Regions from separate parts of the Rossellomorea sp. DA94 genome, predicted to be linked through region 3. Evidence: riboswitches for the same ligand, from Rfam matches in the RefSeq annotation. Region 3 holds a riboswitch; each other region holds the start of a gene.
What was found. Region 3 has a riboswitch for cobalamin ahead of metE (5-methyltetrahydropteroyltriglutamate--homocysteine S-methyltransferase). Riboswitches for the same ligand answer to the same signal wherever they lie in the genome.
Positions count from the first base shown of each region.

Region 1: another riboswitch for cobalamin. It lies ahead of P8596_RS13100 (ABC transporter substrate-binding protein); the one in region 3 lies ahead of metE (5-methyltetrahydropteroyltriglutamate--homocysteine S-methyltransferase).
Region 2: another riboswitch for cobalamin. It lies ahead of P8596_RS08695 (ribonucleoside-diphosphate reductase subunit alpha); the one in region 3 lies ahead of metE (5-methyltetrahydropteroyltriglutamate--homocysteine S-methyltransferase).

Region 1 covers NZ_CP122397.1:2,519,757-2,530,944, forward strand. Annotated here, with positions in the region: gene P8596_RS23905 (histidine phosphatase family protein) at 1-248, opposite strand, end outside; gene cobS (adenosylcobinamide-GDP ribazoletransferase) at 206-994, opposite strand; gene P8596_RS13085 (bifunctional adenosylcobinamide kinase/adenosylcobinamide-phosphate guanylyltransferase) at 991-1,545, opposite strand; gene P8596_RS13090 (adenosylcobinamide amidohydrolase) at 1,582-3,033, opposite strand; gene P8596_RS13095 (FecCD family ABC transporter permease) at 3,030-4,088, opposite strand; gene P8596_RS13100 (ABC transporter substrate-binding protein) at 4,051-5,016, opposite strand; cobalamin riboswitch at 5,152-5,350, opposite strand; gene msrA (peptide-methionine (S)-S-oxide reductase MsrA) at 5,570-6,100, shown strand; gene P8596_RS13110 (hypothetical protein) at 6,154-6,306, shown strand; gene P8596_RS13115 (glycosyltransferase family 2 protein) at 6,401-7,516, shown strand; gene P8596_RS13120 (C45 family autoproteolytic acyltransferase/hydrolase) at 7,697-8,758, opposite strand; gene P8596_RS13125 (MFS transporter) at 8,983-10,203, shown strand; gene P8596_RS13130 (CvfB family protein) at 10,257-11,114, opposite strand.
Region 2 covers NZ_CP122397.1:1,646,264-1,657,451, reverse strand. Annotated here, with positions in the region: gene P8596_RS08705 (aldehyde dehydrogenase family protein) at 1-899, shown strand, start outside; gene P8596_RS08700 (ribonucleotide-diphosphate reductase subunit beta) at 942-1,979, opposite strand; gene P8596_RS08695 (ribonucleoside-diphosphate reductase subunit alpha) at 1,995-4,232, opposite strand; cobalamin riboswitch at 4,378-4,557, opposite strand; gene P8596_RS08690 (SurA N-terminal domain-containing protein) at 5,758-6,528, shown strand; gene P8596_RS08685 (hypothetical protein) at 6,650-6,811, shown strand; gene gndA (NADP-dependent phosphogluconate dehydrogenase) at 6,851-8,263, opposite strand; gene P8596_RS08675 (MurR/RpiR family transcriptional regulator) at 8,427-9,281, shown strand; gene P8596_RS08670 (thiolase family protein) at 9,326-10,480, opposite strand; gene P8596_RS08665 (acyl-CoA dehydrogenase family protein) at 10,495-11,188, opposite strand, start outside.
Region 3 covers NZ_CP122397.1:3,709,998-3,718,038, forward strand. Annotated here, with positions in the region: gene pckA (phosphoenolpyruvate carboxykinase (ATP)) at 1-1,496, shown strand, start outside; gene P8596_RS19295 (lmo0937 family membrane protein) at 1,558-1,707, opposite strand; gene P8596_RS19300 (GNAT family N-acetyltransferase) at 1,890-2,681, shown strand; gene P8596_RS19305 (biotin transporter BioY) at 2,721-3,281, opposite strand; gene metE (5-methyltetrahydropteroyltriglutamate--homocysteine S-methyltransferase) at 3,643-5,934, opposite strand; cobalamin riboswitch at 6,093-6,277, opposite strand; SAM riboswitch class I at 6,349-6,459, opposite strand; gene P8596_RS19315 (hypothetical protein) at 6,555-6,752, opposite strand; gene thiC (phosphomethylpyrimidine synthase ThiC) at 6,730-8,041, opposite strand, start outside.

The DNA of each region.
Region 1 (11,188 bases), 1.2 Mb from region 3:
TGTAATTCTCTTAACAGAGGAGATGAAATGATAGAGGCTTCAGGAAACAAAAAATGCGAGGTCTCCAAACATCGGTTTAGGTCGCTTGAAAAACATCCCTCATATGGCTTGTAGGATCGCTTTATCTGTTTAAGCTTATCGATTCCTTTTCGTGATAAGCTCGGGTTTGACCAACCGATGTATTTCCCTCTCTCATTTGCATCTGTTAAACCATGTCGAATAAAAGCAATAGCCATATAGTCATCCATAAAATCGACTCCACCCCTTCTACACTTGATCCGACTGTGTCACCAGTCATGCCTCCAAACCACTTTATGCTTTTCGAGTGAACAAACAGGCAAAATCCGGCCGTTACAATTGTGAAGGCAGCATAAAGAAAAAGGCTATTCAGGAGGACGCCTGCCACTACGATCCCTATCAAAGAGGCCAGCATCCACAAAACATCGTTCCATTTCGTATCTTTACTGAAGCTATACCCCATACCGGATTTATGGGCAGCGGGGATAAGAATGAGACTCACTCCCATGACGATACGGCTGAAAATGGGGATCGACAGCAGAACCAAACAAATCGTAGCAGTATCAGAATAGCGGACGGATTCATATATAAATAAAAAGCGGGAGGAGAGCAATACCACTAGAGATAGGGTACCAAATGCACCGATACGGGGGTCTTTCATGATCTCTAAACGCTTCTTTAGATCCCGGTAGGAAAAGTAGGCGTCGCTTGCATCCATATAACCGTCCAAATGAATTCCACCGGTAAGGAGAATAGGCATCACCCAAATATAAAATGATAATGCCAATGAGCTCATGGGTGTAAAGGATGCCAGTAACACATAACCACTTGAGAGAAACATTCCGATCAATAAACCCAATAAAGGAAATGTGCGTACCATCCATCTCATTTCACTTTTTCCAAGCGAGAATTCTTTTCGTACTGGAAGTACTGTAAAAAACTGTATATTAAGGAGTAGACTCTTTACTAATCTCATTTCATTGAAATCCCTTTCTTCATAACCGGGATTCCAACCATCATATCGATCGCTATATACGACTTCTCCACCAATCTTCTATGTAATCTTCCCAGCGTCCTTTGGAATTGGAGTATTTCGTCTGTTTTCGGTGGAATATCATGAAATAATTCATTACTTACAACAAGTAATGCTTTTACTCTATCTGCTAATTGAATGACAGATTCATAGATACTATCCTCTACATACCTTCCGCCCTCCATATCCCCATTGAACAATTCGTTTGTCAGGAGAGTCGTGAGACAATCTAATAGAACAATGGCATTGGATGGTATAGTATCGACGATATCACCGATAGCCAGTGGCCTTTCAATGGTCGTCCACTTTTCATGAGAAGATCGGCGATCCAGTCGGTGTTTTAAAATCCTGTTTTCCATTTCCCGGTCCGTACTCACTCCACACGCAAGATAGATCAAGATCTCATTCGATGTTTTCAGTTCCGATGCAAGCTTTTCTGCATAGGAACTTTTCCCGCATCTAACCCCTCCGGTTATAAAAAAAAGTCTTCCCATGCGAAAATGTGCCTCCTTACGATGAAAGCCCTCTTTTTAACCCATATAACGTTGGATGGCTTTTTTTGTTACTTCATATACTCCTTTGCCGATCAACTTACCTATCGGAGTGATCGGTCCTGCAAATGGTTCGAGCTCCCCTTTTTGACTGGAAGCAATCAGAATGCTGTCTGTAGGCGTTCCGGTTGCAAGGTTTCCGTTTCTTTTGTCCCTTACTTCCATATCATTCAGTGCTTTTACCTTTGCCTCCGTGGAAGTGACGAGGGCTTCGATATAGGCCTCATCAGATAAATTCCCATTAATGAAAACCCAGGTATTGATCGTACCCGGTTTAGAATCAATATCATATTGAAAGCTCGTTGATACATCCATGGCATTTCCGACACCGGCGGTCACGATGACGAAAACCGATTTCCCCATCATCTCAAAACGCTCACATATCATGTTAGACAAATCGAGAGCCGTCATCATACCGACAGATAAAGACGGATCCAGTTCTTTCGTAATGAGAAACTCCTTCATATCTTGTTTGTAATCCCGGCAGTCATAATCAACGGGTACCCGTCGGTTCATGAAGTGAGAGTACCAACCAATTCCCGCTCCGATAATACCCGAGGACATACACTTCAACGGGAAAGGGGCAGAATAAAGGATGCAATCTTCGTTCAATGTCATATACCTTTCATCTAATAGCAGGTTTTCAGTGAGGGATCCTTCAGGCACGATTACCATTTGAGGTTTGGCCACCAAAGGATGAGCCTGTTTCTGGACCTTTGTTTGATAGACTTCTTCGATATGTTCTTCTTTCAACACTTCTTCCGGATGATGGAGAAGTTTCGTTGTGCCCTGGTCCAGTAAGAGTAAACGGTCACAGTATAGGCTAGCTAAATTCAAATCGTGAAAAATGGCCACGACCGTTAATGTCCCCTGATCTGTTTGACTTTTAATCAAATCCAATAGGGACTTCTGGTAGGAAAGATCAAGATGATTAGTGGGCTCATCCAGAAGGAGGATGTGAGGTTCCTGGGCTAGAGCCTGTGCCAGGAACACCCGTTGTCGCTCACCACCTGACAATTCATGCAGGTATCGGTTCTGAAACGCAGAAATTCCCGTCTGCTCCATCACTTTGTCCACCATCTCTTTGTCCCGGTCGGTCGTACCCTTAAAGAAACCTTTCTGGTGAGCATATCTTCCAAGCATCACCGTCTCCCTCACTTGATACGAAAATGCTTCAGTCGATATCTGGGGCAATACCGCGACATGGGTAGCCAATTCTCTCGAAGAAAACTGATGAAGCGGCTTCCCTTTCAAGGTAATCACTCCATCCATTAAAGGAAGGAGACCCGTCATGGCTTTCAGTAACGTCGTTTTACCACTTCCATTTGGGCCAAGTATTCCAAAGAACTCTCCCTTGTCAATATGAAAATTCATGTCTTCCACGATCTTTTGATCGCCGTATCCTACTGACACCCCGTTTACATCGATCATGATGAAAGACCCCTTTTCTTTAAAAGAATATAAGCAAACATCGGTGCGCCGATCAAGGCGGTGATCACTCCAATCGGAAGTTCGGTCGGAGCGATGATCGTTCTGGAAAGCAGGTCGGCGAGAACAAGGAACCCTCCTCCTACAAGGATTGATAGGGGAAGGAGATGCTTATGATCATGTCCGATCATTCTTCGTAGAAAATGAGGAACCACAAGGCCGACAAATCCGATCGTTCCGGACACGGCCACTGCTGCCCCCGTCAGGATGCTTCCGGCAATCAAAATGATCAGCTTCCTTTTTTGAACCGAGATACCGATATGACGGGCCTGTTCCTCCCCGAAGCTCATGCCGTTCAATTCCTTGCTGTTCAGTAGGAGCAACACCACCCCAATAAGGAAGAAAGGCAAGATGATCGCAATGTAATCCCACCCTCTCATGGATACACTTCCAAGAAGCCAGCCGATGATCTGCCTCAGTTCCTCACCTGTGAGTGCGATCATCAAGGAAATCACCGAGCCCAGAAACGAGCTGAAGATGATTCCTGTCAGTATAATGGTTTCGACCTTCATGGTCCTTTCAACCTTTTGTGCGAACCATAATACGAGAAATACGGTGATGATCGAACAAACAATACTGAAAAAGGGAAGCGTAAACTTCCCGATGAAAGGGATGCTCCAATGAAAAAACAATGTGATGACCGCCCCGACCGATGCACCTGATGACACTCCCAATGTGTAGGGATCAGCCAGAGGATTGCGTAACAGCCCTTGAAAAGAAGCTCCGGCAATGGCTAAGGAGCTGCCGACCAATAAAGCCAACAATACTCTTGGAAGCCGGATCGTATAGACGATGTTCACAAACATGGGATTAACCGTATCAGGCATTTGAAAACCGAACCACTTATAACCGACGATGTATAGGATATCCATCGGTGGAATGGCTATTGTACCGATCGAAACACCTGCAAGCACCGCCGTGAGTATAAATAGCCCTGCCAATCCGTATGTGATCCCTATCTTATTCTGCAAATACCTCTGGATAGATCGACTTTGCAATTTCCTCTACTCCTTCAACCAATCTTGGACCTGTCCGTGTGACTAAATCAGAATGGACATCGTGAACATCCCCATTCTTAACTGCCGTTACATCTTCCCATCCTTTTCTTCCCATTATCTGTTCTTTCGGATTTTCACTGTAATAACCATATGTAGTGATGATTGAATCAGGGTTAGACGAGATGACCGCTTCCTGGTTCACCTGTACCCAGCCTTCCTGATCGCTCATGACATTTTCAGCATTGACCATAGATAGCATTTGATCGATGAACGTGTTCTTACCTGTTGAATAAATGTCAGGGGAAGGGGAAACTTCCACATAGACTCTTTTCTTTTCCGTTACTTCACTTGCTTTTTCCTGGATGGATTTTAAATCTGATTTCATTTCAGAAACAACGGAATCTGCCTGACCTTTTTTACCGACTAGTGTCCCGATGTCCTGAATTGTGTTATATACTTCTTCAAAGCTTTTAGCGTCTTGAACGATGAATACGTTCACCCCTGCATCTTTCAGTTGATTCAAACCTTCTTCTGCTGACTTTGCTGTGGATTCATGGGCCAGGACCAGGTCCGGCTCTAAGCTGACGATTTTCTCTACGTTAAACTCCATTCCACCGATCTTCTCTTTATCGGCGGCTTCTTTCGGGAAGTTATCAAAGTCTGACACTCCGACGATTTCCTTATTGAGCCCAAGCTCGAATAAAATCTCCGTATTACTGGGAATTAACGAAACGATATGTTTAGGTTGTTCTTCCAGGGTGACTTTATTATCAAGTGCGTCAGTCAATGATAAAGGATATCCGGATTCATTTTGGTTTACTTCTGCTGTTTCCTTTTTCTTCGTTTGTTCCCCGTCATTCGTTCCGCATGCTGTCAGGAATCCGATGGCTACCAACAATGCAAGTAAGGCTTTTACTGTGTGTTTCATTTCTTTTTCCCCCTGTTGATTAACATTTTGACAGACAAAAAAACATCTCCAGTGGACTAGAGATGTTGTGTAAGATGCATATAGGTTTATATTCAAGTGAACCATGCATATTACACCTTTCTATCCGCGTAGAATTGGTGCGCTTAAAATCAGGCAGGTCTCCTGGCTCATGGTCATAGTTTGCTGATACCTTCCCGTGCTTGTTTGCACAGTGGTAAATGTTCAGCTCACTACCATTTACAGTGGCGGGACCGCGTTGGATTTACACCAACTTCCCTATTAAGAAGCTAAGAAGATTCACATCTTACACTTCACCTGATTTCGTAACGTATGAAATTGTTCCGTACAAAGGAATTATACACAAATTCCATCCGTTAGGAAATGAATTTTAATGAATTTGTTGAAAATTGTAGAAAACGATTAATCGTAAAGTCGGCACAGCTGAAGCAGACAAGCTATTTTGATTGTTCCTTTTAAGCTTTCATGGTAGAATCTGTTCAAGCTATTGCTTTACTGCTTTAGAGGAGTACATATGGTACAGGAGGTTTGCTAAATGAATGATAGAGAAGTCGCTACTTTTGCAGGCGGATGTTTTTGGTGCATGGTAAAGCCGTTCGATGAGCTTCCGGGGATTATTGATGTCGTATCGGGATATTCTGGAGGTCATCTTGAGAATCCTTCATATGAGGATATTAAAGCCGGTGGCAGCGGCCATTATGAAGTGGTTCAGATCACCTATGATCCCGCTCTGTTTCCTTATGAAAGGCTATTGGAGTTATACTGGCCTCAGATTGACCCGACTGATGACGGGGGTCAATTCCACGATCGCGGTGAACAGTATCGAACAGCTATCTTCTATCACAATGAACACCAGAAACAATTGGCTGAGGATTCAAAAAACACGATAGAAGGAAGCGGGCGATTCAAGAAGCCGATCGTCACCAAAGTCCTTCCTGCCTCAACCTTTTATCCGGCAGAAGAGTATCATCAAAAGTTCTACAAAACGAATCCGGAGGAATACAAACAAGATCGCGCAAAGTCAGGGCGCGATGAATTCATAGATGGACATTGGAAAAACAAATAGTGGCATGAAAAAAACTTCTTTCGCCAAACTAATGGCTAGAAAGGAGTTTTTTTATGAAGAAATCCGACAAGGCGAAAGATGATAAAGAACAAGTGATAGGATTCTCTGGACCGGGAAAAGTAGTTAATTTCTTTGACCCTTATCCTGATGAGAAGGAAGAAAACGCAAATAACTCAGATACCGTCGATCCCCATCCATCCCAATGAGACATTAGCTAAAAAACGCGCTATGCGTATCATGGGTAAATATTATGGTTAGAATGGCGATACAGCAGAATTTTGTCAAAGAAGGTGAAAACAAATGTATTTCTGGATTGTCGCATTGGGCTTTACCATTTTCCTTTTTACGAGAATTCCGACAGTGAAGAATTCCGTTCATGTACGGAATAGTTATCTGGTCAAGAAATGTTCCATCATCATTCCTGCAAGAAATGAAGAAAAGACGATCGAGAGGCTTTTATCCAGTATTCGGATGCAGTTCATACAGCCATTGGAAGTCATTGTTGTGAATGATGGATCAACAGATCAAACGAAGGCTATTGCCTTAAACGAGGGTGCAATTGTAATTGATGCACCCCCTTTGCCTAATGGATGGAACGGAAAATCATGGGCATGCTGGAATGGAGCGAAAGAGTCTAAAGGAGAATTCCTATTGTTTGTGGATAGTGATACCTGGCTCGAACAAGCAGGTCTGTTAAAGATATGCGAAACGTATAAAATGCAACAATGTCAAGGAGTATTGACCATTCATCCGTTTCATAAAATGGAATCCTTTCATGAAACATTCTCCATGCTGTTTCATTTAATGGTGTTTGCCTCAACCAGTATCACCCATCTCTTTTCATGGTTGTGCACGCCTTCAGGCGGTTTCGGGCAATTTTTCTTATGTTCGAGGGCCGTTTATGAGCGAGTCGGAGGTCATGAAGCCATCAAAGGGGAAATGGTGGAACATTTTGCCTTGAGTCAATGGGCGAAGAAATGCGGGGAATCGGTAGAAGCGGTAAGTGGCAGGAATGCCATTTCCATGAGGATGTATGGGGAAGGAATAGGTGATGTATTCAACGGGTGGTCAAAGAGCTTCGCTTCAGGAGCTAAGTCGACAAACATCCTACTCCTAGGGCTTTCTTCTTTGTGGATGGCTTCGCTTATTACGCTGGTCATTCACGCACCGGAAATGATTTGGGAATATCCCTATTTATTTATCATCCAATACATCCTATTAGGGGGTTATTTCTATTTCTTAGTGAGAAGGATCGGTAATTTCAGCGTGTTCGAGACATTATTATTTCCGGTTCACATCCTATTTTTCCTAGCGACCTTTATTCATTCATTTTTGAATACCTTTTTCAGGAAAAGGACCACTTGGAAAGATCGTTATGTATATATAGAGAAAGGAAAGAACGAGAAGATGAAATGATCCTGTTAGTGAATATCACTTCATAAATATAAACCTGCACCACCTGCCAAGTCACCACATTTTTGAGAATGTTACAAATCATACATACATTTCTATGAATTTGCGCATTTTATTAATAAGAACCGAGGAAGTCCTCCACGAATGATAAGCCGTTAATCCCTTGATTTGCTCGGTTCCCCCTTATTCCGTCACTTCTTCCATAAATAAAAACGGCTCATTTGTATCGAACTTCCCTGACATTTTCCGGACGGGAATATTTCTTCCCCTGACCCATTCCTGAAAGTCCACCACCAATCCATCGGAACTTTCCCCGAAGCCGATTAAGCATCTCAGTGATGTACATTGAAAGATACATGTATGAATCGTCCCTGCCCAAGCATCATACGCTTTCTTGAAAATCGGGCTGTCTCCCCGGTTAAACAGTTTGAATGCCCCATCTATGGTTAATTCCTTTTCATGTACTGAATGTAACAGGTCCAGCCTTTTTTGAGAGTCCTTTAAATAATGTCGGTTATCCTTTTTCATATGATTCATTTGAAAATGGTTGGTACAACTTAATGTTGAATGGTGATACACCCCTATTCCCCTCGGGGAAGCTTCTACCACAGCAGCTTTGCCACCTTGGTCATATAAAGAATAGTTGAAACTGTGTCGGTGAGGCAGCCTGCGCAACACTTCGATGGCCTCGTCTGTATTCTTACATGTGTCCAGGAGGATGCGGGCGATTGTCGTACAAATGAATCCATCTCCCGGCTTTATTCGATTCACGAAATGAAAACCAACAGCCAATCCTTTTTCGTTCAACCCGTCAATCCGTCCGATTCCCCTTCCTGAAAATCCGATAGATGCATAGCCCCCCGCCGGCTCGACGAGTAACAGCCGGCCTTCATATGTTTTCGGGTGATAATCATAATTCCTCACGTATATACCGTCTTTTGCCAATGACGAACATCCTGACTCCTTCCATTCCTGTTGAAATCCCGAATATTCATGTATGGTATCTTCCAATGACCACTGTAAACCATGGGATAGTCCAATTAATTCATCCCATAATCCGGGTGCAAATTGCCGGAGTAGTCCCTCGACTTCAAGCAGCTTTACATTGTAATCTCTCAATGACTTCTTTCGTCTCTTTTCATGATGAGAATAGAGTGGCGACGACCGAAGTTTCTGTCCGAATCGAACACCAATCTCATAATAGTTCCCTCTGGACTGCAATACGTCTACCACAACCTCTTTCATTGTTCCACGCCCCTTTCTGCGAATAAAGGATAATGTCGAATAAATATCTTCTTCTTTTTCTCCCTGTTATGCTACACTTGATTCATAAAATACGAGGAGGAAATATCATGCAAAAAACATTCAAAACACTTTCACTATTTCAAGAAGGAGTGAACGTTCTGAATTAATGAAACGACGCTCCTTCTTCCGGTATATATAAAAACACAGGAAGCAGGAGACAAATTATGACAAACTCAACACTTGCCACCCATAACATCCGGGTGCTATTTTGGATTTCTTTTTTTGGTACAATCAGTTTTCTTCAACCCGTATTAACGTTATTCTATTTCGAAAGAGGGCTAACCTCTTCTGATATTTTAATTGTGCTCATGTTCTGGAGCGGTGCCGTCTTACTCGGGGAGGTACCGACTGGAATATTTGCAGATCGGTTTGGTGCAAAATATTCATTCCTATTCGGTTCTTTCCTTAAGTTCCTTAGTATTACACTGCTTTTATTCGCCTATGAACCTTGGATGTTCTTCATATACAGCTTCATCAATGGATTCAGTGTAACCTTTTTTTCTGGGGCGGATGAAGCATTAATCTATGATTCACTCAAAGAATCAAATGAAGAAAATCGTATGGACCATGCTATGGGAAAGATCCAATCAGCCTCATTTATCAGTATGCTGATTGCTGTCCTTTTCGGTTCCTATATGGCGAAGGATCTGGTGGACAGTCAATTCACTCTGCTTATCTTACTGGGATTGGCCTTTCACCTTATCGAACTATTTTTAATCCTTTCAGTCAAGCAGCCGTCTGTTGATTCATTTCAGAAAGAAAATCCTTTTTCCCAAATAAAGAGTGGTATCCGTGTAATACGCCAGGCACCCCAGTTATTGTTGATGTTTTTAAACGTAACATTGGTCTTCATTCCGGCTGGTGCCGTTTACCAGTACTTTGATCAACCGCTTTTACAGGATGCAGGCGTTCCTGTCTATCTGATCGGGGTCTTTTATGCCATTTCTGCCATTCTTGGCTATATCGCATCGAATTCCATCGGCTGGATGACAGCTCGCTTTTCCAGGGTGATGCTCATGAATATTTCAGGTTTATCAGCGGTAGCTGGGTTATTTATTTCCGGCTTGTTCGGATCTTCTTTATGGATTGTATTAGGTTCATTTTTCTTGTTAAGGCTTGTCCGGGCAATCCGTTATCCCATTTATTCACAATTAAGCAATGACTTAATTCCGTCCGGGGTCAGGGCGACGACCATCTCCTTGCTTTCCATTGTGGATTCGGGCTTGGACCTTGTTGTGTTCGGAGTGCTCTCAACGATTGCGTTGAATGGCTATTCATACGTACTCATTGGGTGTGCCTTTATTGCACTGGTTGGAACCCTTTTACCGATCAGACCTGTTAACACGAAGGAAAGTCTAAAGATCAAACAAAGCGCTTCCCTTTAAATGTGAAAGAGTGCTGACAATCTGTCAGCACTCTTTCTTCTTGTGGAGATTGATTATTTCTTAAGATACGTCCATCCCTCTTCTTGATACACTTTATCTTCTTTCATCAATTTTCCCAGCGCCCTTTTAAAAGCCGCTTTACTCATATTGAAACGATCTTTGATTTCCTCCGGCTGGCTCTTATCCCAAAATGGTATCGCACCGTTCCGAACTGCCAGATACTCAAGGATGACTTCAGCATCATCCAGCATTTTATCCTGCTTCAATGGTAAGAACGAAACATTCAGGTTTCCGTCATCCTTCACGTCGATGACTCTGCCTTCAACCAGTTCACCGAGCCTTGGCTCCGCTTCACGCTCATTCATGTGAACAAAACATCGATATCCTTGTTCAGATAAGAAGAAGGTTCCTACCCTCAGAAGTCGATACACCCGTCCCTGTACTTTAGCATTCATCATTTCAGCAGAAGCTCTTCTTGACACCTGTTCAATGATATTTTCAGTGGCCAATCTTCCGTATAAACGGTCTTGTTTATCACGATTCAAGGTAAGGAACAGCTGATCGCCAGGATTCGGCCAAAGCTCCTGAAATTTCGGAAGGTCATCAGATGACACCAAAATATCCTTGGGCAGACCAATATTCACAAATACGCCTAAATCTTCCCGCTTATCGACGACTTCTGCCCAACCGTATGCACCGACCTGCACCTTCGGGATTCTCATAGTCGCCGTCAAGCGCACGTCCTTATCATGATAAAGAAATACTTTAACCGTATCTCCCTCTTGGATCTCTTCTGTTATTTCAGAGTGATGCAGAAGTACACGATCGATATCATTCGTTAGAAAGAAACCGTATGGCACTTCGTGATCAACGTATAAATCCTCTACTGTACCTGGTTTTAAAGAAGACATTATATTTATTCCTCCAATATTCATTCACGTATTAACTTACGTTTTCTCTACTCATTGTTTGTATTCACTAAATA
Region 2 (11,188 bases), 2.1 Mb from region 3:
GTATATTTGAAGAAGCCGGACTTCCCAAAGGACTTCTTAATGTTGTAGTAGGAAAAGGGTCGGAAATCGGGGATGATATCGTGACCCACCCCATCCCCCGCTTGATTTCCTTTACAGGATCTACGGAAGTGGGACGCCGCATCGGGGAACTTGCAGGGAAAAATCTTAAGAAAACGGCTTTAGAGCTCGGTGGCAATAATGTCTTTATCGTACTTGATGATGCAGACCTCGATCAGGCTGTTGAATCAGCCCTTTTCGGTAAATTCTATCACCAGGGTCAAATTTGCATGAGCATCAACCGGATTATGGTTCAAAAAGGGATGTATGAAAAATTTGTGGATGCCTTCGTTTCCAGGGTAAAAGAATTACATGTTGGAGATCCCTCGGACAAAAAGACACAAATCGGTCCATTGATCGATCAAAATCAAGTAGACCGGATATTGAAAGATATTGAAAGCAGCAAGGAAATGGGGGCTGAAGTGGCCCTAGGAGGAAATGCAGAAAAGAACTTATTATATCCGACCGTTCTGACCCATGTGACAAATTCAATGCCGATTGCAAAGAATGAAATTTTCGGACCAGTGGCAGCCATCATACCATTCGATTCCGAAGAAGAAGTTGTAGGGCTAGCTAACGAACATCCTTATGGCTTAAGCGGAGCAGTCCATTCTTCATCCATTGAGAGAGCGACGAATGTGGCTCATCAAGTGGAAACCGGGATGATTCATATCAATGACGAACCGGTCAATGACGAGCCCCATATGCCATTCGGCGGAGAGAAAGATTCAGGACTCGGACGTTTCAACGGGGAATGGGCACTCGAAGAATTCACGACGGTGAAATGGGTGGCCGTTCAACATAAAAGAAGGGATTATGGTCCTTTTATTGAAAAGAGATAACAAAAAGCGAGTCATGCCGACTCGCTTTTTGTTATGATTCCTTTATAGCTCATCAAATCCATTGGCATCCGATGTTTTCGTATATTGCCTCGATTTTTGTTCAAAGAAATCGGTCTTTCCCCTATCCACTTCCTGATACGCTATGATCCATTTGAGCGGATTCGTTCTGTACCCCTCGAATGGTTCGTCAAAACCTAATTGCTTCGATCTTTTATTGGCCATGAATTTAATATAATCCTCTACATCACTCATCAGAAGCCCTTCCACATGGGATCCAATGATCTCCCTCCCCCATTCCATTTCGAGGAGCGCTGCCTGTTTAAATGTTTCCATCCCGAACGTACGCAGCTCTTCCGTCTCATAAGAGGGATTTTCATTCAAAACTTCTTTAAATATCTTTTCAAACAATCCGACATGGAGCTGTTCGTCACGATTGATATAATTGATCATCGTGCTCGTTGCGACCATCTTTTGGTTTCTTGCTAAATGATAGAAAAAAGCAAAACCTGAATAGAAGAATAATCCTTCCAGGATGACATCATAAATGATTGACTTTAATAGATTCTGAACAGTCGGTGATTCCACAAATCCTTTATAGCCATTTGTGATAAATTCATTCCTTTTTAACAGAATGGGATCGTTCTTCCAAAAGTCAAACACTTCATTTTGCTCTCTTTTCGACACAATGCTCGATAACACATAGCTGTAGGAATGGTTATGCACGACTTCTTGCTGTGCCAGGATGATCATCAAGGCGTTTAGGCTCGAATCCGTCAGATAATCTGCCACTTTACCCGCATAGTCGGTTTGAACGCTGTCAAGAAGCGCCAGGAGACCTATGATCTTAAGAAAGGATTCCTGCTCGTTCTCAGGCAAAGTAGGGAACTGCTTGATATCTTTAGCCATATTGATTTCAAATGGAGTCCAGAAATTCCCTAGCATTCTTTTATATTTTGGGTAGGCCCAGGGAAACCGCACATCATCCCAGTTTAATATATTGGAACTTTTCCCGTTTACGATACCCGTCGATTTATTTGGGGCCATTGAGTCAATCAGTACCCGCTGTTTCAATTCTTCCATTTTCCCTCTTCCTCCCTAGCTATGACAGCTTTCGCATTCTTCAAAATTGGATACGGACGTAGACCTTACATAATAAGTGGTTTTCAATCCGGACTTCCATGCGTCCAGGTGAAGATCCAGTAAATCTTTAGCCTTGATGTCATTACGCACATACAGATTAAATGAAATCCCCTGATCGATATGTCTCTGCCTCTTTTCGTTCTGTTCCACACTCCAATGTTGATCCACTTGATAAGCGGTCTTGTAATACCAGGTCGTATGCGGAGACAGATCGGGAGCGGTCACTGGAATCTTGTAATCTTTCTTTTCTTCTGAATACTGGAGCCTGAATATCGGATCGATGCTCGCAGAGGACCCCGCAATGATCGAGGTTGAGGAATTGGGGGCTACCGCCATTAAGTACCCATTGCGGATCCCTTTGTCTTTAATCCCATCCTTCAATTCAATCCATCTTTCACTTGAATAGTCCCGCTTCAGAAAATATTCTCCCGTCGCCCAGTCCGAATCCTCGAAATAAGGATAGCTTCCTTTTTCTTTTGCCAGTTCATGGCTTGCGTTTATCGTGTAATAAGCAATCTCTTCATAAAGGGAATCACAATAGTCCACCGCCTGACTGCTTTCCCACTTCAATCCCTTCAGGGCAAGGAGATGATGCCATCCGAATGTCCCTAATCCGATCCCCCTGTACCGCTGATTGGTGATCTGGGCCTGCAGGACGGGAAGGTCATTTAAGTCAATCACATTATCCAGCAGTCTTACGCCTATCGCCACCACTCTCTCAAGCTCATCATCCAGGATGGTCTTGGCTAAAGAAATGGACGCGAGATTGCAAACGACATAATCTCCCGGAGACTTATATGTGACGATCTTCCCATCTTGTATCACCTCTTCTTCCATCACAGTCGCACTCATATTCTGAGCGATTTCGGTACACAGGTTACTGCAATAGATCATCCCTTTATGTGGATTGGCATTCATACGGTTAACGGTATCACGGTAAAACATATACGGAGTCCCCGTTTCGAGCTGAGAAATCATGATGCGCTTGAAGATTTCAATGGCAGGCACCACTTCCCGAGAAAGGGTGGGGTGAGCGACACATTCCCAGTACTTCTCACGAAAAGTACCAGCACCGGATGTTTCGTCATAGAAGTCTTCAAGGGAAAAGCCCATGACTCCTTTCACTTCATGAGGGTCGAATAAATACCACTCTTCCCTCTTCTCCACCTGTTCCATAAACAGATCCGGTAAGGAGACTCCCGTGAAAAGATCATGGGTCCTCTGCCTTTCGTCCCCATTGTTCAACCGCGTATCCAAAAATGGGAAGATATCTTTATGCCATACATCCAAATAAACGGCGATCGCCCCTTGGCGCTGACCCAGTTGATCGACGGATACCGCCGTATTATTCAGTTGTTTCATCCACGGTATGACCCCGGAGCTCACTCCTTTAAAGCCCTTTATATCACTTCCCCTGCTGCGGACCTTCCCTAAATAAATTCCAAGGCCCCCTCCATTCTTGCTAAGAGTGGAAACGTCAGTATTACTGTCATAAATGCTCCTTAAGTCATCCTCAACCGTATCAATGAAACAGCTGGATAGCTGGCCATGGCTTTTTCCTGCATTTGCAAAAGTAGGGGTTGCCACGGTCATATACAGATTGGATAGTGCCCAATACGCTTCTTCAATCAATGACATTCTTTTTTCCTTTTCCTCATTCATGCATAACGTCATACTGATGACCATAAATCGCTCTTGAGGAAGCTCCAGCACTTTTCCATTATGGGACTTTGTTAAATACCTCTCAGCCAGCGTAACGATCCCTATGTAAGTAAATAGTTGATCCCTGTCGAAATCCAGAATGGAACCTAAGTAATCCACTTCTTCCTTGCTATATGAATCCAGTAGTGACGGGGAATAAAGGTGAGCTTCAGTTAATTCTTTGACCATTTCATAAAATGAGCCGGATAGATTCTCTTCTGATTTACCCCTTGAAAATGATATGCCCTCATATAAATCCTTGATGTACAAGGATGCAGCCACATAGGTCCAATCCGGTTCGAGTGCGGTGATACGTTCGATCGCTGTCAGGATCATGAAATGATGAAGCTGTTCACTGGTCCATTCCTCCTGCTGATTTGCATACATGGTGATTTTCTTATCGAAATCTGTGAAATCCAGGTTGGGAAACTGTCTGCTAAGGCTGTGGAGAATCCCTTCCACTTCTTTTTGTTTTACCATTGTGAATGTCATGATTCATTCCTCCCGTTTCTTAATGTGGGAAGGAGTCAAAAAAAGCCCATCCTTCAGGAAGGACGGGCTTTAAACAATACGGAGATATAAATAGACCTGACGCCTATTGTAATCCTCGCTTTATCCTCCCAATTCCCGAAGAAGATAACACGTGTTAAATAAGGCAGGTCTCCTGACTCGCGCTTCACCCTACTCTAAGGCCTTCCCATCGATACGACAGTGGCAGTTCCTTATTTCGTCAGCACATACAGTTGCGGGGACAGCTCCGGATTCTCACCGGATTCCCTTTTAAGTCTCATCAGACACCTTATTTACAGGTTATAATCAATATATAGTTATTAAAATAAAAACAGACACCAAATGTTGTGTCCTTAACTATCATATATGATTCAAAATAGATTTACAAGTAATCTTTTCATTTTTATTTTTGCTCTCTCCGCAGAGATTGGTGTAAATTAGTCAATTACTAAGTTCTGTAGCTCTGTCAACGAGGATGAGCTTTAGGGTGAGGGGAACTGCTTCGCTTTCCACGGACGTTCGGTCGAGCCTCCTCAGCACAGTTCGCTTCCGGGGTCTCGACACGCCCGTTTTTCCGTAGGAGTCTACGCAGTTCCCCTCACCCTCTATTTAAGCTATTGGAGACAGAGCTCAAAAATTTTCGAAACCCTACTACAATAAATAGCATATATTTCTCTTATTAATCAGTGGTTTTCGCTTTTGAATGGATTTGAAGGGGTATACAATTATTACAAAAGGTAAAAGACCATCTTAATGTATTGATTGGAGCGGAAGGTGCTCGACTCCGACGGGAATAGCGGGAAAGCTTGAAAAGCGGAGGTGGCTTGCTCAGCCCCGACAAGCATAAGATGAATGGGCTAAGAAGGCGTCCTTGTGACTTCTTGGACCATTTAGCTTATGACCTCGAGGGGCTAGCCACCGTAGCTGGATCTTGAGACCCCGCAGGGCAAAAGCCCGAGGAGGCTCAACTCACGCCCCGCGGAAAGCGAGCACCTGCAGCGGAAATCAACTACTACTCGCTAATTCAAATTTTCGAAACCTTATCTACAATTAGTCTGGATTATGCTTATAATTATTATTTTCCCTGAAAAGGAAAGAAGATGATGGAATAGTGCTTCCAAACGGACAGTAGTCCGTCTACGTTTACATATATGTGGGTTGAGGGATATGAAGACCATCTCTATAATCCAAATAGAAGGTTGTTTGACAGTATTCTTTGGTCCCCAATATTTTTGATAGGTTGTTTAAATGGAGAAAGACTCGATTTAAACAACCTCTTTTTTTGAACGTATCTATGTAATATTCCTCCTGCTTTATCACTTTAGTAGTAATTGTATTCCCTATATATCAATGTACGGAAGGAGAATATGCTTTATACTCTGTGTTTCATCCAGATTACAATCAATATATTTTAACCTAAATACTTTCTTTTTGCAGGTTTTTCATTTACAATGCCCATTAAGTGATTTTTTTTAGAATCACACCTTAGTTCTGAAAGGAGTCTATTATGAAGAAACTATTAACGACTTTACTAGTAGGATTATTAACAATTGGATTAGCCGCTTGCGGTTCGAATGAGGAGAGCCAAAAAGCTGACGATAAACCAAAAACAGAGGCTTCTGACAAAAAGGCTCAAGAAGAGCAAGCGAAAAAGATGGAAGAAATGCAAAAGAAAATGGATGAACAAAAGGTGGAAAAAGATAAGATCGTCGCCATCGTCAACGACGAAAAAATCAAAGGTGAAGATTTCAACAATGTGTTGACTCAATCACAGATGCAGTATCAACAAATGGGACAGGACCCGACAAGTAAAGATGCTGTTAAAAAAATCAAAGATCAAACCATCGACAGCATAGTCGGTCAAACACTCCTTATGCAACAGGCCGAGGAAAAAGGCTATAAAGCGACGGATGATGAAATCAATAAGCAACTCGACGAAGTGAAAAAGCAATATAAAGATGAAAAGCAATTCGAAGATGCCATGAAGAAAGCCGGATTTACCATGGATGAGCTGAAAACTCAGATTGCTGAAAATATTAAGTACACCAACTACGTTGAAAAAGAAATCAAAGTCGACGAAGTAACAGAAGATGAAATGAAGAAGTTTTATGATCAATATGCAAGTCAACAAGGACAGGACCAAGCAAAGGATGCTCCGAAGTTTGAAGATGTAAAACCACAGATCAAGACTCAGCTGGAACAACAGAAGAAGCAAGAAAAGCTTGTTCAACATGTTGAAGATTTAAAGAAAAACGCTAAAATTGATGTAAAAATCTAACACAAGTCAGAAAGCCGCCTTCTTATGGCGGCTTTCTTTTTTTCTATCTTCCATAGGAGGTTTTTCTCCCTGTGCCGGGGGTATGGTATAAGAACCTATCATTTAAAGGAGGATGTACATCATGACCAAAAGAACGAATCAAAATCCGGAAAATGCCGAGCAGGATCAGGAAAGTATCCTTGATCAGCATGAAAGTGAACAAAATGTCGATCCCATCCCTATCGACGAACTAAAAAAGGACCAGCGTGACGAAAAGAAAAAACACGATACCAAAGACGAATAAATAAACCGCCCTGTGGATGACCCACAGGGCGGTTCTATATTATTCAGCTAACCAATCTGTATGGAAAGTACCTTCTTTGTCTATACGCTGATACGTATGGGCTCCGAAATAGTCCCGTTGTGCTTGCAGCAGATTCGCCGGCAGTGACTCAGAACGATAGCTGTCATAGTAAGCTAATGCACTGGCGAGACCCGGTACAGGAATGCCCAGCTTGATGGCTGTTGCCACTACTTCCCTTGCTTCATCCTGATAATTTTCAACAATCTCTTTAAAATATGGATCAAGGAGCAGATTCGTTAAGCCGGGATCACGATCATAGGCATTCTTGATTTCTCCCAGGAAGCCGGCACGGATGATGCAACCGCCTCTGAAGATCATGGAAATTTCACCCGGTTTAAGATCCCACTTGTACTCATCCGAAGCCGATTGAAGCTGTGCGAATCCTTGTGCATAAGAACAGATCTTGCTCAAGTACAACGCCTTGCGGATCATTTCGATAAATTCCTGTTTATTACCTGTAAACTCTTTATTTTTAGGTCCTCTCAGGATCTTGCTCGCCTTCACACGCTCTTCCTTCATGGCTGAAATAAAACGGGCAAATACGGATTCAGTGATGATGGATAACGGCACTCCTAATTCAAGGGAACTGATGCTCGTCCATTTTCCTGTCCCTTTTTGACCGGCAGTATCTAAAATGACATCTACAAGGGGCTTGCCTGTTTCTTCATCCACTTTCGTGAAGATATCGGCTGTAATTTCAATCAGATAGCTGTCAAGCTCCCCGGCGTTCCATTCTTTGAATATTTCATGAAGTTCTGTTGCACTTAACCCCAGTACATTCTTCATTAAGTAATACGCTTCACAAATGAGTTGCATATCACTGTATTCTATTCCGTTATGAACCATTTTCACGTAATGGCCGGATCCGTCCGGGCCGATATATGTACTGCATGCATCTCCTTTTACCTTTGCAGCGATGGCTGTGAGGAAAGGCTCGACTAAATCGTACGCTTCTTTCTGGCCGCTTGGCATAATGGCAGGTCCGTATAACGCACCCTCTTCTCCGCCGGAAACTCCTGCACCAATGAAGTTGATTCCCTTCTCATCCAGGGCCTTATTACGCCGGATGGTATCTTCAAAGTAGGTGTTCCCACCGTCAATGAGGATATCCCCTTTATCCAGATGAGGAAGCAATGAATCGATCGCTTTGTCCGTAATATTCCCGGCAGGTACCATGATGAGAATTTTACGCGGTACTTCCAGTGATTGAACAAATTCACTTACATCATGTGTTCCAACCAATTTCTTTCCTTGATGCTCGTCCAGTACTTCTTTTACCTTTTCATCCGACACATCATATATAGAAACTGAATAGCCCCTGCTTTCAAAGTTTAAGGCTAGGCTCTTTCCCATCACTCCGACGCCGACTACTCCTATTTGTTGTTTTGTCATTACGATCATTCCTTTCAAGTACGATTATATAGATTACTTCACCGTTATTATTATAATACGAAATAAATTTCCGTGGTGGATTTTTATGAAATAATATTTTTTTATTTCGTAAAATAGGTTAAAATTATTTTCACAGAAGTCTTATAGGAGGTATTCTACCATCATGGATGAGCAGGCTCAACATTGTTTTCCACGAATCCGGTCCCATTACTCTCAGTTCAGTGAAAAAGAAAAGATGATTGCTGATTTTATTATTGCTAATCCTGAAAAAATTATCCATTCAACCATCAGTGGCGTGGCAGAAGATCTCGGAATTGCAGATGCCACCGTCTTCCGCTTCTGCAAACGATTAGGCTTCAAAGGCTACCAGGCGATGAAGATTTCACTGGCTTCTGATCTTGTGGCACCGATCAAGGATATCCATGAAACCATCCAGGAAGAGGATACTGAAGGGGTCATCGCCCAGAAGGTGTTCCGGTCCAATATGAGGAGCCTTGAAGACTCATTGCGCATCATGAAAGAAGACACGTTCCGGCAAGCCGTTGAAGCGATGATTTGTGCAAGGAGGATCGAATTTTATGGTACAGGCGGTTCAGGATTCATTGCCATGGATGCCCATCATAAGTTTCTCCGAACCGGGATGACCACTAACGCTTATAATGACTCCCACATGCAGCTGATATCCGCTTCTCAACTGACAGAAGAAGATGTGATTGTGTTTATTTCCCATTCAGGGGCCAATAAAGATCTATTGGAAGTGCTGGAGGTTGCGAAGAAAAATCATGTCACCACGATCGGCATCACTCATTTTGCTAAGTCTCCCTTGAGCAGCAGGATCGATATTCCGTTATTCACCGTCTCACAGGAAACTGAATACCGCGGGGAAGCCCTTGCGTCAAGAATCAGTCAGCTGAGCATTGTAGATGCCCTTTATGTGAACATCATGAAAAAACGGAAGGACCTATCCAAAACCTCCCTGCAAAAAATACGCGATGCCATTTCCATTAAAAAAGTATAATCATTGAGAGGGACGGACCTTTAAAGGTCCGTCCCTCTCAATGATTATACTTCCAATCTCTCGATGATTGTGGCATTGGCCATACCGTGTCCTTCACACATGGTTTGCAGTCCGTATCTTCCTCCCGTGCGTTCAAGCTCATGCATCATGCTCACCATGATTCTTGCTCCACTGGCCCCTAATGGATGGCCGAGGGCGATTGCCCCTCCGTTCGGATTTAACTTGGATGGATCCGCATCGATCTCCTTCAACCATGCAAGTGCTACTGGGGCAAATGCTTCGTTCACTTCAAATATGTCGATATCTTCGACAGACAGCCCCGCTTTTTGCAGGGCTTTCCTGGTTGCAGGGATGGGCCCCGTTAACATCAGGGTCGGATCAGATCCCACCACTACACGGGTATGAATCTTAAAACGTGCTTTCAATCCCAATTCGTCGGCTTTTTCCCTCGACATAAGAAGAAGGGCTGCAGCGCCATCACTGATTTGACTGGCATTCCCAGCATGAATGACGCCATCTTCTTTGAATGCAGGTTTTAATTTCCCAAGTATTTCGAGTGACGTTTCTTTTCTTGGTCCTTCATCTTTTGTGAATAAGAATGGATTTCCGTCTTCCCCTTGTACTTTCACACCATAAATTTCACGATCGAAGCGTCCTTCTTCCTGGGACTTTAAAGCTTTCTGATGACTATCATAGGAGAACCGGTCTAATTCTTTACGGGTAAAACCATATTTTTCAGCAATTCGTTCAGCTGATAACCCCTGATGAATGATTTCATGTTTTCCCGTTAACTTTTCACTAAAATCTGCACCTTGATAATTAGATCCGATCGGCGTTCTGGTCATGTTCTCCACCCCACCTGCAATGACGACATCCATATCCCCGGAGAGGATGGCTTGTGATGCAAAATGCACGGCCTGCTGACTCGATCCACATTGACGGTCAATGGTTGTGCCGGGCACTTCAATCGGAAAATCCGCTATTAGGGCAGCCACCCTGGCAATATCTCCTGCCTGTTCTCCAGACTGAGTGACACATCCAAGAATGACATCGTCGATACAACCCGGATCAACACCCGACTTCTCTACCAATCCTTTAAGTATCTCTCCTGCCAAATCGTCAGGTCTCATCCCCATCAACGATCCCTTTCTTCTTCCAACCGCAGAACGGATCCCTTCAACAATGACAACTTCTCTCATCCCACTCTCCCTTTCTATAACCCCAGATTCTTCGCAATGATCACTTTCATGATTTCATTTGTACCGGCATAAATGCTTGCAACCGGTATATCCCGATATCGTCTGGCGATCGGATATTCTTCCATATAGCCATATCCACCGTGAAGCTGCATGCATTCTGTGGCAATGTGACGGGCCATTTCTGTCAGCTTATACTTGGCCATGGATACCTTTGTCACTACGTCCTTTCCATGCATATGCTCGGCTATCAACCCATCCAAAAAAGCTCTGCCCATTTCAATATCAGTGGCCATTTCTGCCAACTTGAATTGGGTATTCTGAAATTGACTGACGGGCCTTCCAAAGGCTTGACGGCTCTTCACGTATTCCATCGTAAGGGAAAACATTTCTTCCGAAGCCGTTTGGGCTGCGATCGCCACAATAAGCCGTTCCTGTTGCAGCTTATTCATCAAATAGTGAAAGCCACTGCCTTCCTCTCCGATCAGGTTTTCTTTCGGTACCTTACAATCTTCAAAAATGAGTTCGGCTGTATCCTGACAGTGTAATCCGATCTTATCAAGCTTCCGCCCCCTGGAAAACCCTGGAGTATCCCTTTCAATCGCCAACAGGCTGACACCTTTATAAGGCGGTTTACTGTGGAGATCCGTTTTAACCGCAACAATCACCAGATCTCCATGAATACCATTTGTGATAAAAGTCTTTTGCCCG
Region 3 (8,041 bases):
TCCTTCAACGAAATGAAGGCGTTTTAACTTCATCAGGTGCAATCAGAGCAGAAACTGGTAAATACACAGGACGCTCTCCTAAAGATAAATTTATTGTAGAAGAACCAACGACGAAAGATAAAATCGAATGGGGTTCTGTCAATCAGCCGATCTCTTCGGAATCATTCGATAAATTATATACAAAAGTCATCGAATACTTAAAAGAAAAAGAAGAAGTATTTTCATTTAAAGGGTTCGCAGGGGCAGACCCGAAACATAGACTACCGATCCAGGTGATCAATGAGTTTGCCTGGCATAATCTGTTTGCCCACCAATTATTCATCCGCCCGGAAACAGAAGAGTTAAAAGATCATCAATCTGAATTCACCGTCATTTCAGCACCGAACTTCAAGGCTGATCCAGAAGTGGATGGCACTCACTCTGAAACGTTCATCATCGTTTCATTTGAAAAACGGATCGTGTTGATCGGCGGTACGGAATATGCCGGTGAAATGAAGAAATCCATCTTCTCGGTCATGAACTATGTACTTCCTGAATCCGACATCCTTTCCATGCACTGTTCTTCAAACGTTGGACGCGAAGGCGATGTAGCGTTGTTCTTCGGATTATCCGGTACTGGTAAAACGACTTTATCCGCAGATCCAAACCGCCGTTTGATCGGTGATGATGAGCACGGATGGTCCCCGAACGGCGTATTCAATATCGAAGGCGGATGCTATGCTAAGTGCATCGGGCTTACACGTGAAAAAGAACCTCAGATCTTTGATGCGATCCGTTTCGGTTCGGTACTTGAAAATGTCGTTCTTGATGACATGTCCCGCATCGCGGATTATGATGATAACACTTTAACAGAAAACACGCGTGCTGCCTACCCCCTTCAAGCGATGGAAAACATCGTGGAACCAAGTATCGCAGGACACCCAAATACGATTGTTTTCTTAACAGCTGATGCTTTCGGCGTATTACCTCCGATCAGCAAGCTGACAAAAGAACAGGCAATGTATCATTTCTTAAGTGGATATACATCGAAGCTTGCAGGTACGGAGCGTGGAATCACTTCACCACAGGCAACTTTCTCAACTTGCTTTGGATCTCCATTCCTTCCGCTTCCTGCCACTCGTTACGCAGAAATGCTCGGTAAGAAGATCGATGAGCACAATGCACAGGTATTCCTCGTGAATACAGGTTGGACCGGCGGAGAATACGGAGTGGGGAATCGCATGAAGCTTTCCTACACCCGCGCCATGATACAGGCGGCACTTGAGGGTGAACTTACGAATGTGGAAACGGCAACAGACGAGATTTTCGGTCTGAACATCCCGGTTCACGTTCCTGGCGTTCCAGACGAAGTACTTCAACCTAAGAAAACATGGTCCAATGAAGCGGCTTATGAAGTCAAAGCAAAAGAACTTGCTCACAAATTCAACGAGAACTTCAAGAAATTCTCGAACGTCCCTTCTGACATCGAACAAAAAGGCGGCCCGTCCGTTAAATAAATCTCTTAACTAACATACAAAGGTCCGTCCCTCACGATTGAGGGACGGACCTTTGTTATCGTTATAGCCCTTTTTTCCGGCCGGTGATTCTGTTGAATAAGAATACGACAACGGCGATGATCAGTAGAACATGGATGACGGCTCCACCGATTTTAAAGATCAATCCTAGTAACCAAAGAACTAATAAGATTCCGATGATGGTCCAAAGCATGTGTGCTCCTCCTTAGAACTGTTATAGAAAAACGAGTATTGCTCATAAGTTTCCCTAAAAGATGAAATTTAAAACCACTACCATTTCCCTATTCTTTTTTTCGATTCCAAAGTAAAATAACACTTTACTAAATATTACTAATTTTGGTATGATTATGATTAAATTTTACAGGGGGAATTGAGATGATCAGACAGCTTACAGAGAAAGATCATGTTATTTGTCAGCGACTCATTCAGCAGCAGCCTGCTGAGAACTTGTTCATCATCGGGGACATCGAAGCCTTTGGGTTTGAACAGGATTTCCAGAAGATTTGGGGAGATTTTGATGAGGAAGGAAATCTCCGGGGGATCCTCCTCAAATACAGAGAAAATTTCATCCCTTATTCCATGGGGGATTTTGACGCAGAAGGCTTTGCCGCCATTATCAACGAAACAAAAGACTACAGCATCGTTTCAGGATTGAAACGGATTGTCACTGAAGTTGAACCCTTCTTATCCAGGGAAATCAATTCGAAAAGACATATGTATTACGCCAAATGTGACAGTGCATCCTCCATGGAAGACCGGGAGCTTCCTCATGTGAAAGAAGCTTCTTTCACCGATCTGCCGCAACTCGTGGAGCTGTTGAACGCTATCCCGGAATTCAGCGGAGGAGACTTTACCGTAGAGAAAAGAAAGCATGGGATGGAAAAGGGCGTAGCCCGCAGTTACTATGTAGAAGAGGACGGAAAGTTCGTTTCTTCCGCTTCCACAACAGCTGAAAACAGCATGTCCGCCATGATCGTCGCCGTATGCACACATCCCCAATACAAGAAAAAGGGCTACGCAACAGAGTGCATGACAAAGCTTTGCCGTGACGTGTTGAACGAAGGAAAAGAACTATGCCTCTTTTATGACAATCCTGAAGCAGGAAAAATTTATAAGCGTATCGGCTTTAAAGACATCGGCTATTGGTCAATGTATAAATTCAACTAAAAAAAAGTGGATTCCTAAAAATAGGAGTCCACTTTTCTATTATGCTGCCACGTTCCGGTTCTGGATCAATTTCGCCTGTACCAAGCGTTTTCTCACTGTGATTCCAATCCAGCTTGCCAGGAATGCTTTAATGAGTCCCACGACGATAAACGGATAAACCCCCGCTGCCATCGCCTGACTCCAGCCAAGATCCGCCACAAATTTCAGTTGGATGGTCCCAAGAATTAACGTGATGATCATGCCGACGGTGTTGGCGATCATCGCCATCGGAATCGTAAATCTCGTTTTTTCAAGAATGAGTCCTGTAAAGTAAGCCGCAATGATAAACCCGAAGATATAGCCTCCGGTCGGACCGACCAGGACTTGTGCCCCTCCACTGAAACCGGCAAACACCGGGACCCCTACCGCGCCCAGTGCCGCATAGCATATCAGGGACAGCGCCCCGTATCTGCTTCCAAGTATCGTAGCCGTGATCCCGACAGCCAGGGTTTGGCCGCTGATGGGAACGAGTGGCAGTGGTATTTCAATCTGTGCGAAAATTCCTGTCATGGCAGCAAAGATGGCACAGTGAATGATCATCCGCAGTTTTTCTCCATTCATGTTAAAATCCCCCTTGTATGTAAACCCTATATAACAATAAGTTAACACAAAGTCTAGGATTTAGGGAAGAACTTTTTGCCCTCCATCTAATCAAATCGACTTTTAATTTTAACTAGGGGCATATATGTTACAGATTTTTTTACATGCCTCAAGCCTCAATGCCGTTCTCAATGATATTCTACCCTGCTCTAATTCATCTTCCCCTTTGTCACTAATCATATATAGAAAAGTGCGGTCAGGGCATCGTTCATTGTACACCTGTATGATTCTTCCTATAGCTATGTATGACAACTTTTGAGCTCCTTTCAAAAAGCTTTACAGGGAAAGACGCAATTCAACGATTGAATTGCGTCACCTCCCTTTATGATTCTCTCTTTACCAGTAATTCCTTCCGAACATGTTTCGCTGCTTCCACCATCACTTTAAGCGATGAAATGGTTTCAGGTATCCCCCGTGTTTTCAATCCGCAATCAGGGTTGATCCAGAATTGTTTTGGATCCAGCACCTGTAAAGATCGTCTAATATGCGAAATGATCTCCTCACGATCAGGGATAAAGGGACTGTGAATATCGTAAACGCCCAATCCTATCCCTTTGTCGTACCTATTTTCTTGAAATACATTGATTAATTCACCATGACTCCTTGAGGTTTCGATGGAGAGTACATCAGCATCAAGGTTACGGATTGCTTCAATGATATCTTCAAAATCAGAGTAACACATATGAGTATGAATTTGAGTTTCATTTTGCACCGATGATGTGGCTAACTTAAATGAAAAGACCGCAGCCTGTAAATATTCTTCCCACCGTTCCTTTTTTAAGGGTAAACCCTCTCTAAGTGCCGGTTCGTCTACCTGGATCATCCATATTCCCTCATCTTCGAGTGACTCAATCTCTTTCCGAAGAGAGAGCGCTATTTGATTAGCTACTATATAGCGGGGAATGTCATTCCGAACAAAGGACCAGTTTAGAATGGTAATAGGGCCCGTTACCATTCCCTTTACCGGTTTATCAGTTAGAGATTGGGCATACACGGTTTCTTTAACTGTCATCGGCTCTTTGAAATTCACATCCCCATAAATGATTGGAGGCTTCACACATCTGGACCCGTAGGATTGGACCCATCCGAATGTAGTGAAGTGAAATCCCTCTAGTTTCTCACCGAAAAATTCCACCATATCGGTCCGTTCAAATTCTCCATGTACAAATACGTCCAGGCCGATTTCTTCCTGAATGTCGATCCACCGCTTTATTTCTGCACGAATGAACCGTTGATACTCACCCTCATCAAGCTCTCCATTACGCCACTTCTTCCTTTGTCTTCTTACCTCCCTTGTCTGAGGGAAGCTGCCAATTGTGGTAGTGGGAAGAAGAGGGAGCTTTGACTGTGCTACCATGCGAATCGAAAATGGAGATTTTCGTCCGACATCTAATGGATTCAATCCTTTTAACTTATCTTGAACAGATGGTTTGTTTCTATTTGGCGATGTATGTAAGTCACTTATGGACTTCAAACATTCATCCACATCACTCTGCACTCTCCATATTCCTTCCCCGAGGGCTCTTGTTAGGAGGACGACTTCCTGCAATTTCTCATCAGCAAATGAAATACCATTACGAAGCGTTTTATCCAAAGTTTCTTCATTCCGCACGGTCACCGGTACATGGAGCAAACTGGATGATGGCTGAATGATTAAGCGGTCCTTTGGTACATAATCAGTCAATTCAGATAAAAATGAATGGGCTTCAACAAGATTCGTCCTCCAGATATTCCTGCCGTCCACAACTCCTGCTGCCAGAATTTTATCTTTAGGGAAACCGTTTTGCTTTAGTGCAGCCATATTCTCTCCCCGGTCATATATAAAATCCATACCTATCCCGTCTACAGGAATGGCTGTCACCTCTTTATAGTGTTCTAAATGATCAAAATAGGTTTGAAGAATAATCTTTACATCAGGAGCGGCTTTCTTTAATCTTCCGTAAATTTCGGTAAATCGATCAATCTCTTGTTTTGTGATGGAAGCACACAGGATCGGCTCGTCGATCTGCACCCATTCTACTCCCTCTTCCTGCAATTCTCGCAAGATCCCGGCATATAAAGGCACAAAGTCGTTTACGATTGATTGATAGTCTACTTCATAATATCCTTTAGATAATTTCACGAAGGTGAATGGACCCACTATTACCGGCTTCCCCTTAATACCAAGCTTTTCTTTCGCTTCCTTGTAATAGAATAGCGGACGATTTTCCACCAGTTGAGGTACGGATTCCCCAAGTTCCGGGACAATATAATGATAATTGGTGTTAAACCATTTCGTCATTTCTGATGCTGCTGCCCCCTTTGCCCCCCTTGCCATTTCAAAATACGTATCCAGACTGACTTTCCCGCCTTTATAGTGAAATCTGTCGGGAACGATTCCGAACATGGCCGCAGTATCAAGTACATGATCATATAAGCTGAAATCCCCGAGTGGAATCAAATCCACCCCTTGATCCAGCTGCTTCTTCACATGATCCAGGCGAATGTTCTCTATTTGTTCCAGGAAGGAATCTTCGTCAACCTTACCTGCCCAATATTCTTCCAATGTCTTTTTCCACTCACGATTTTCTCCAATCCTCGGATACCCTAAACTCGAACTCATGACCTTACTCATCATTCACACTCCCCATCTTTATCATCTTTAGTACGTAGTCCCAACAAAAAAATCTCCCTTTCAAATGAAAGAGAGATTCATACGCATATCTAACTAGAGTCGAGACAAACTGATATCCTCAACACGTATTCCTCACCCCTCTCTATATCCACGTAGAGCATAAGCGCATACAACAGGCAGGTCTCCTGACTTAGGTTCACAGCTTCTTATCCCTTCCCATTTCAACAGAAATAGTGGTTGAATGATAAGTCGCTCCCCGTTACAGTGGCGGGACCGCGCCGGATTTTCACCGGTCTTCCCTTTTAGCTGAGAGTGTCTCAGCACCTATTGCATTGGTCTATTTAATTTTTCTTTCAAAAAAACGTAAAACCCTCTCTAACTACTGTAGAGAGGGTTTCATGTTAATAGAATCCTCTCTTATTTTCCAAAGCCGTTTGCTTTGCAGGAATTAGCACCTTTTCAACAATTCCGTTGAATGGTTGCCGGGTTTCACAGGGCCAGTCCCTCCACCTCTCTCAATAAGAGTTTCACATATTCATTTACTATTCTGAAATTTGTAATAATCGTAGCACGGTACATAAGAGCTGTCAAAAGAAATTCAATCAATAACTTACACTTTTCTAATAATAGGTACTTTCTACATAATGACATTTGATACAAGACCTTGTTACATCAGTCTCATAGAAGACATGCCTGCAGTTTTCCTGAATGCTCTTCACTTCTTTTTCGAGTTGGGTGATTTTCTGATTGAGCTTTATGATCTCATACTTCAATTTGAGGACATGACAGGTAGGTTTATCGATAGATGTTTGATCCATTTTCCACAAACTCCTTCGATTTTTCTTTCAATCCTTTTTCTATTTCCTTATGAACATCATCAATGCTATTCTGCTCCATTCCCCTTATATCATGTGATATTCTCATTGAACAAAATTTCGGTCCACACATTGAACAAAAATGGGCCGTTTTTGCCCCTTCTGCAGGAAGTGTTTCATCATGATACTCCCTTGCACGTTCCGGGTCCAGGGATAAATTAAATTGGTCATTCCATCTAAATTCAAATCGAGCCTTAGAAACGGCATTATCCCTTACTTGTGCCCCTGGATGCCCTTTCGCCAAATCCGCTGCGTGTGCGGCGATTTTATAAGCAATGACACCCTCTCGCACATCATCTTTATTCGGTAATCCCAGATGCTCTTTCGGTGTTACATAGCACAGCATAGCTGTTCCAAACCAACCGATCATGGCAGCCCCTATGGCGGAAGTAATGTGATCATACCCCGGTGCAATATCTGTCGTTAATGGCCCCAGGGTATAAAAAGGAGCTTCATGACAGATTTCCATTTGCTTATCCACATTCTCTTTAATCATATGCATAGGTACATGACCAGGGCCTTCAATCATCACCTGTACATCATGCTTCCAAGCAATTTTGGTTAGCTCACCCAATGTTTCAAGCTCGGCAAACTGTGCTTCATCATTCGCATCAGCAATTGATCCGGGCCTTAAACCATCTCCTAGGGAAACGGAGATATCATAGGCTTTTAAAATCTTACATATATCTTCAAAATGTGAATAAAGAAAATTCTCTTTATGATGGGCAAGACACCATTGTGCCATGATTGAACCTCCGCGCGATACGATTCCCGTTGTACGATTAGCCGTCAGGTGAATATAGCGCAATAATACACCTGCATGGATGGTGAAGTAATCAACACCTTGCTCCGCCTGTTCGATCAATGTATCCCTATACACATCCCATGTCAGATTCTCTGCAATCCCGTTAACCTTTTCAAGTGCTTGATAAATCGGTACGGTACCTACAGGGACAGGCGAATTTCGAATGACCCACTCCCTTGTTGTATGGATGTTTTTTCCTGTTGATAAGTCCATTATGGTGTCGGCACCCCAGCGAGTTGCCCACGTCATTTTCTCCACTTCTTCTTCAACGGATGAGGATACGGCCGAGTTTCCGATATTGGCGTTTATTTTCACATGAAAGTGACGACCGATGATCATCGGTTCACATTCAGGATGATTGATATTAGCAGGAATGATGGCCCTGCCATTTGCTACTTCTTCTCTGACAAATGAAGGATCCATCTTT